2 regions of the Labrenzia sp. CP4 genome follow, and region 2 is predicted to be linked to the other one. Evidence: riboswitches for the same ligand, from Rfam matches in the RefSeq annotation. Region 2 holds a riboswitch; the other holds the start of a gene.
The links. A riboswitch is a leader RNA that binds a small molecule or an ion and turns the genes downstream of it on or off. The one in region 2 is predicted to bind S-adenosylmethionine.

Region 1 (3,900 bases), 330 kb from region 2:
CCGCCCTGCACTACATCATAGCCTGCCTGTTGGCGCTGTTTTCATCCGGGATCGCCGGCTACATTCCCGCCAGGAAAGCCGCCCGGCTCAATCCTGTCGACATAATCCGAGGGGCGACATGACCCCTTCCCCGGAAAAACAGACGGCTCCCGGCGACGTTCTGCTGGAAGCGAGCAACCTCACCCGCATCCTGCCGGCCATCGTGCCGGTGACACTGGTACAGGATGTCAGCTTTCAGGTTGGCGAGGCGGAGTTCGTTGCCATTACCGGTCCGTCCGGTTCCGGGAAATCGTCGCTTCTGTATCTGCTTGGCCTCCTCGACAGGCCGACGTCAGGCGAGGTCCGGATAGACGGCCTTCCCACTCATGCGCTGACATCTGCCGAAATGGCGCATCTTCGCTTGGAAAAACTCGGCTTCGTCTTTCAGTTTCACTTCCTGCTACCGGAATTTACCGCACTGGAAAACGTGATGATACCGATGCAGCGGCTCGGCAAACGCAGCCCCAAGGCCCAACTCGACCATGCGACGGAGCTTCTGGCGGCGCTGGGTCTGGAAGAGTTTCTTCACCGCCGCCCGGAGCAATTGTCCGGCGGGCAGCGACAGCGCGTCGCTGTCGCCCGGGCACTTGCCAATTCACCGCAGCTGATCCTTGCTGATGAGCCGACCGGCAGTCTCGACAGTGTATCGACGGAACAGGTGTTCGAAAGTCTTCAGGCCATTGTGAAGACCGAAAGGACCACCGTCGTCGCCGTTACCCATGATATCGATCTCGCCGACAGGATGGACCGGCGTATTCATCTGGTCGACGGCCGCATCGATTACGACCGGCACCACCAAAGGGAAGAAGCACCCGGCTTGGGCGCATAATTTTCGGCCTGAGTAGCCGGCACCGGTTTCAGGCGACTTGAGGCTCATGCACCGGCTGGACTATCGCCAGCAGCATCAAAAGCGCAACAGGTATCGCAAGCGCCCAGAACCCCATGACGGTCATCAGGAAACTCGCCAGGAGGCCTCCGGCCGCGAAGGCCATCAGGACGAAGGCCTGGTGACGGATCCGGGAGCGGCTGTCGGGCCGCGTTTCGGGATGCGTGAAATAGTCGGCGATGCCGAGCACAAGCTTCAGCGTATTGCCGGTCATGATGGTCGTGGGAACATGCCTGTTGAGCAGGGTCAGCATGATGACGTTCTGCAACGACATGGCCACGGTCGAAAACCCGACAGCCGTCAGAGTGACGGCAGACAACGGTCCTCCGGCTGACGGATCTCCAAGACCGGCGACGAACATGAAGCCCGCCACCAGCAAAGCTTCGAGCGCAAACAGATGCCGGACGGCAATCCTGTTTTTGCGCACCAGCGCAGTGACCGAAACGAACCAGAAGAGAGTCGAACCGAAGAAAACCGCGAGCACGAAAACCTTCAGGGCCGCGTTTTGCCCCTGGTGAAACACCTCCGTGCACAAGACGACAAGCGTTCCGGTAATGAATGCCGTGAAGGTGTGAAACAGGCCGAGAATGCAGACCACATCGATGAAGCAGGCACAAAAGGCGAGCAGGATCGGCACCAACGGCCGACTGTGATGCAACATGGATCGGTCCAATTGTGGTGCTCCCGAGCTAGTCCTTTCAGGAAGATGTGCCATGCACTGGCGGACTTGCCAAGCCGGATTGGACATGGCATAAGCGCGCCATCATCAAGAGAAGGGCTGGCGCCCTCGCCAACCTGCCGTTCCGGGCAAGGTGGTTTCCGCAACAGGGATGCGGCTGGTCAGACCCTCAACCGAGGCTTTCCGGCAACTAAGCGGTTAATTTGCATGCGCCAGTCCTCCTCGGGCAACCGATGGAGGATTTTTTGTCTCAGGACCCTTTTGCCGGACGTGCGGCAGATCTGATCGAGAACCATGTGGCGGCGAGCTCCAAGCTTGCCGGAACGGATATCTGGTGCCAGGCCGCTGAAGACTGCGTGCTGGCGCGGATCAAATCCCTGCGCATCCTGGGTGGTCTACCACGGCACAAGGCGCCGCTCAGCCAGACCGCCCGCACCGAGCGTTTGAAAACGCTGCTTCAACTGTGGGCGAACGGCTGCACCTGCGCTGTCGATGAAGACCTCTTTGCCGATATTCTCAACCGGCACGGACCCGTCAGACACTGACGGGGGTGCCCCCCGTGTGGTGCCAACGTCTGCACTCTGCCTATTTCTTTGATACAGGCGTGCTGCAACAACTCGCCCCAACCTGAGGAAGGCCGAAGGCCTGTCTCGAAGGCCCGTATCGAGTGATGGGCCGCTTTCTCATCAATATGCCGCCCATCCTTCGAGACAGCGCTGACGCGCTTCCTCAGGATGAGTTTAGGGAAATCAAGCCGGATGAGATCGCGGCGCTCAGTCCCTCTTGGGGACCGGGCGCGGCTTGCCGCCGTCATCGACGGCCACCATGGTGAAGACCGCTTCGGTCACCTTTTCACGGTGGCCGTAGCGATGGCGCAGGGCCCAGGATTCAAGCTTGATTTCCATCGACGAGTTGCCGACACGAAGGACTTCGGCATAAACGCACAGCACGTCGCCCACATGGACAGGCCGGATGAATTTCATCTTGTCGACCGCGATGGTCACGACACGTCCCTCGGCCCGCTGACCGGCTGCGATACCGCCTGCCAGGTCCATCTGCGACAACACCCAGCCCCCGAAAATATCTCCCGAGGCATTGGTGTCGGCAGGCATTGCCATGGTGCGCAATGTCAGATCGCCTGTCGGCTTTTCGTCGTACACGCCTGAGCCCCTCCGCTGATTCTCGCAAGAAGACTAGGTCATCACCTGCAAGAATAGAAGTGGTTGATCGGAGGGCCTCAGAAGGAACTGCGGATCAAGTCCACCGTCAAAGGACAAACATCAGGATTGCCATGATCCACAACGGCATGGGGGCAGCGACCCAGATCAGCAGGATCGGCAGGCCGCGATGCAGAAGGTTGGAGGTATTCATTTCGGTTGCTTTCTAGCTGAAGGCCTGGATTTCAAGGACTGTCATCGCCGAAAGGGCGACGATGCCGGTGATGAAGGCCAGTTTCGCGCTGCCGATGAGTGTGCGGCCAGCGACATCCAGTTTCGGCAGCGGCATGCCGCGCGAATCCAGATACATGGACAGAAGCATCAGCGAAAAGACGGTGAACCAGACGAACACCAGCACTTCCGCTATCAGGACAATCGTTACCAGCATGATCCGCTCCATTCAGAGGGTTGCGATGTCAGTTCGGCAGGCGGATTGGCTCCGGGGGTTCCGAAAGTGGCCAGCCACAGGCTCTGCGCGATGCGTTCGGCAATGGCCACAATCTCGTCTGCAAGGTCCGGTACGAACAATTCACGGATGACGGGCCGGAAGACACTGAGCCATTCGCCAAAATCCGTGCTTACCAGCTCCTTCTGTTTCAAGTGAGCCGGCACGGGCTTGCCCTTGTAGGCGCCGTTCTTCATCAGGACGGATTGCCAGAAGGCTTCCATCTTCGGCAGGTGCTCTTCCCACCGGCCAGCCAGACGGCCCTCGAAGATACCTCCGAGACGTGGATGCTGGCGAATGCAGCCATAGAAGGTATGCACCATCACATGGATCGCCTGTTCATCGACCTTCTCGTAACGGCGGAGCCGGTCGCCCTGGTCCGGCGTTTCGCGTCTCTTCAGCTTGTATCTGTTGGTACTGGAGTTAGGGGCTTCCATAGCCGCCTCCATAACATTCATTTAAGATGCATCTTTTAAATGGCACAGCAACCCGCTAAAATCAACATATAAGATGAATGTTTAAAGAGACCCAGCCATGCGCCTCAGTCAGGCCAGCGATTTTGCCTTGAGAATTCTGATGGCGACCGGCCAATCCGACGACCCGCAGACCGTCGACAAGCTTTCGCGGCAGCTTG
Region 2 (3,900 bases):
CCGTCAGGCCGAGGGTCTCGATCCGCCGTTCCAGTTCCGATCCGGACGCAAAATCTGCGCGAACTGTTTTCGACAGTATCTTTTGAAACAGTACCAGGTCGGCGTTGTTGATCGCATCCTGCGCTGCGCCTGAATAGGCTCGGGCCAGGCCCCCACCGCCGAGTTTCGTTCCGCCGAAATAACGCACGATCAGAACAGCGCAGTTGATCAGGTCTGCCCCTTGCAGCACGCGCAATGTTGGCATGCCGGAGGTGCCTGCCGGTTCACCGTCGTCCTTGCCACTCTCCTCAATCCGGTCGTCCTCCAGAAGTCTCCGGTGCGCCGTGACGATGTGATTGGCCTTCTTGTGCTCCTTGCGCAGCTCTTCCATCCGCTGGTCGAACATGTCCACCGGCACCAGATGCGCCAGAAAGCGGGACTTCCGGTCTTCCAGAAATCCTTCAAACTCACGGGTGACGGTTTTCAGGGCCATCGGCGGTCAGGCGGGTGCCTTGAAGTGCTTGGACAGCTTGAGTGCCTGGCCCTGATAGTTGGAGCCGATGCCTTCACCGTAGAGTGTCGCCGGGCGCTCCGCCATGTGTTCATAGACCAGACGCCCGATGGTCTGGCCGTGTTCCACGATGAACGGGACATCATGCGAGCGGACTTCAAGAACCGCGCGCGAGCCGACACCACCGGCACTGGCGTGGCCAAAACCGGGATCGAAGAAGCCTGCATAATGGACGCGGAATTCGCCGACGAGCGGATCGAACGGCACCATTTCGGCCGCATAGTCCGGCGGCACATGCACAGCTTCCTGGCTGACCAGAATATAGAATGCATCCGGGTCGAGGATAAGTTCCGCCCGCTGGCGGCGATAGATAGGTTCCCAGAAATCCAGAACGTCCTGCGCGCCGACGACATCCACATCGATCAGTCCGGAGTGTTGCTTGGCGCGATATCCGATCAGGCTGTCGGGTCCGGTCCCTTCCAGATCGATGGAGAGCTGCACACCGTTGCCGATGCGTTCGTTGCCACCGCTCATCAATGTGTGGGCCTTATGCACCTCTTCCAGCTCCGCATCGGGAATGAGCGATTGACCGCGCCGGAAACGGATCTGGCTGAGGCGGGACCCGGACCGCACGAGGATCGGAAAGGTCAGCGGCGAGATTTCGGCATAAAGCGGACCGGTGTAGCCGGCCGGAATGGTGTCGAAGGCAAGGCCGTTGTCTGTGATGACGCGGGTGAAGACATCCAGGCGGCCGGTCGAGCTTTTCGGGTTGGCAGTTGCCGAAATATCGGGAGCCAGGGCGAGGCTTTCCTGCAGCGGCACGATATAGACGCAGCCTGTTTCAAGGACGGCACCTTCGCTCAGGTCGACCGTGTGCAGTTTCATCTGCTCAAGCCGAGCCGCTACCTGGATGTCGGGGCCCGGCAGGAAGCTGGCACGCACCCGGTAGGCTTCCTTGCCCAGACGCAGGTCGAGGCTGGCAGGCTGTATCTGACCGGTGACAGGCGGCGCGTCCGCTGAAATCTCTCCGGCGGCGAACATGGCCTGGATTACCCGTTCCGGCAGAATGCCGTTTGCTGTGAGAAGTGCGCTTCCGTTCAAGACCTGACCCGCTGTGACGTTCATGAAGATGTTCCGCATTATGCTGGTCTATGGTCATTAAAGGATCGGGCCGCCCGCGCCAACAGGCATTCTGGCAGAACGGGGCTTTTGAGAGGATCGTGCGCAAGACAATTGACCTGTGCCTGCTTTTCCCGTAGGACAGGCTCACTTCGTGGTGATTTGGGCCGGCCGGCTTGCAGCCACGTTAAACAAGTTGCTAAAAAGGCCGGAGGTGAGAACCCCGGTCTTGAGGCTGGGGTTTTTTGCGTTTGGAGCGAATGAAAGACATGACTGAGACCACCAAGACCGGAAACAAGAACTGGCGCCCTGCAACCACTCTGGTTCATGGCGGCACCATGCGGTCACCGTTTGGTGAGACCTCGGAGACCATCTACCTGACCCAGGGCTTCACCTACAGCGGTGCCGAAGCTGCCGAGGCCAGGTTCAATGGCGAGGACCCGGGTTATGTCTATTCGCGCTATGCCAACCCGACCGTCACCATGTTCGAGGACCGCATCAAGGCGCTTGAAGGGGCTGAGGCCGCACGGGCAACCGCCAGCGGCATGGCGGCTGTCAATCTGGCGCTGATGGCAGCGGTAAGGGCAGGCGATCACGTGATTGCCGCCAAGGCCCTGTTCGGCTCCTGCCGCTATATTTGCGAAACATTGTTGCCGCGCTTCGGCGTTGAAAGCACGCTGGTAGACGGAACGGACATCGAGCAGTGGAAGGCGGCTGTCCGGCCGAACACCAAGGCCCTGTTCCTGGAAAGCCCGACCAACCCGACGCTGGAAGTCATCGACATCGAGGCCGTGGCACAGATCGCCAAGGAAGCCGGTGCTCGTCTGATCGTCGACAACGTGTTTGCGACCCCGCTGTATCAGTCGCCGTTTCAGCTCGGTGCCGATGTGGTCGTCTATTCGGCCACCAAGCACATCGATGGCCAGGGCCGGTGCCTCGGCGGTGTGATCCTGTCGGACGAGGAATGGATCAACGACGAGGTCATGCCTTTCATCAAGCATACCGGTCCGCACATGAGCCCGTTCAGTGCCTGGGTCCTGTTGAAGGGCCTGGAAACGCTGCCGCTGCGCGTTGCGCGCCAGACGGAAACGGCGGGCAGGATTGCCGACTATCTGGCAAGCCAGTCCAAGGTCGCGCGGCTGATCTATCCGGGCCGGGACGACCACCCGCAGGCCGATGTTGCCAAACGCCAGATGAGCGGCGGATCCACCATGCTGGCGATGGAAATCGAGGGCGGCAAGGAAACCGCGTTCCGTTTCACAAACGCGCTGGAAATCGTCAAGATTTCCAACAACCTGGGCGACGCCAAGAGCCTGATCACCCATCCGGCGACGACCACGCACCAGTCGATTGGCGAGGAAGCGCGCGCGGAACTCGGTATCACCGATGGTATCCTGCGGCTTTCAATCGGTCTGGAGGATCCGCAGGATCTGCTGGAAGATATCGAGAAGGCGCTCCAGGCGATCTAACGGCCTGTCTGCCGCAGCGCCTTCACGCCAATGAGCACCCGGGCGCCGGCGGACACGACGCATATCGCGGCAAAACCATAGGCAAGCGCAGGAAACCAGGCGGGGACCAGGGCCATCAGCAGGAATAGCGCGATGGTCTCGGTACCTTCGGCCAGCCCGCCTATGTAATAGAGCGATTTGGAGCCCTGAGCGTCGGTGGTCAGTTTGTTCTTCTCCGCCATGATGGCAAAGGCCAGAAAGGCCGAGCCGTTCGCGTAGAAGCTGGCAAGAAGTGCCACCGCCGGCAAAGCGTTGCTGGCCGGGTCCTGTATGGCAAAGGCCAGAGGGATTGCGCTGTAGAAGAAGAAATCCAGTGTGATGTCGAGGTAGCCGCCAAGATCGGTCTTGGCCGTTGCCCGGGCCAACGCGCCATCGAGACCGTCTGCAAATCGGTTGACCGCGATCAGGAACAAGCCGATCAGGGTATGACCCGTTGCGATAGCGATGGCTGCCCCCATGCCGGCAGCAAAGCCCGCCAGCGTCACGCTGTTGGCAGTAAGCCCCGTGCCGGCAAGGATCAGGCCCAGCCGGTTCAACGGCGGATCGATCAGCGGGCGCAGGTGGGCATCGAACATGAAGAGATCACTGTTTTGGGTCTGACAGATGGTGTTCTTGCAAAATCCGGCCTCAAATCTCAAGCAATTCCGGCCTCATATGTCACAACCCTCTTTCACGCTTGCGTCATTCGCCCTATAAGCCCCTCCTGAACGAGCGGGCACCACCCGTGGAAGTCGCTTCGGACCGGTCTATTTCAAGGTTCGCAGTTCTGAAATTAAGGAAAAG

Region 1: another riboswitch for S-adenosylmethionine. It lies ahead of ACP90_RS23255 (hypothetical protein); the one in region 2 lies ahead of ACP90_RS21735 (O-succinylhomoserine sulfhydrylase).

Annotation. Positions count from the first base shown of each region.
Region 1 covers NZ_CP011927.1:5,075,473-5,079,372, forward strand. Annotated here, with positions in the region: gene ACP90_RS23240 (ABC transporter permease) at 1-122, shown strand, start outside; gene ACP90_RS23245 (ABC transporter ATP-binding protein) at 119-868, shown strand; gene ACP90_RS23250 (YoaK family protein) at 897-1,586, opposite strand; SAM-I-IV-variant riboswitch at 1,684-1,808, shown strand; gene ACP90_RS23255 (hypothetical protein) at 1,850-2,149, shown strand; gene ACP90_RS23260 (acyl-CoA thioesterase) at 2,378-2,722, opposite strand; gene ACP90_RS23265 (hypothetical protein) at 2,988-3,209, opposite strand; gene ACP90_RS23270 (group III truncated hemoglobin) at 3,200-3,703, opposite strand; gene ACP90_RS23275 (Rrf2 family transcriptional regulator) at 3,801-3,900, shown strand, end outside.
Region 2 covers NZ_CP011927.1:4,744,164-4,748,063, reverse strand. Annotated here, with positions in the region: gene ACP90_RS21745 (YigZ family protein) at 1-472, opposite strand, end outside; gene ACP90_RS21740 (2'-deoxycytidine 5'-triphosphate deaminase) at 479-1,615, opposite strand; SAM riboswitch at 1,754-1,833, shown strand; gene ACP90_RS21735 (O-succinylhomoserine sulfhydrylase) at 1,879-3,078, shown strand; gene ACP90_RS21730 (CDP-alcohol phosphatidyltransferase family protein) at 3,075-3,692, opposite strand.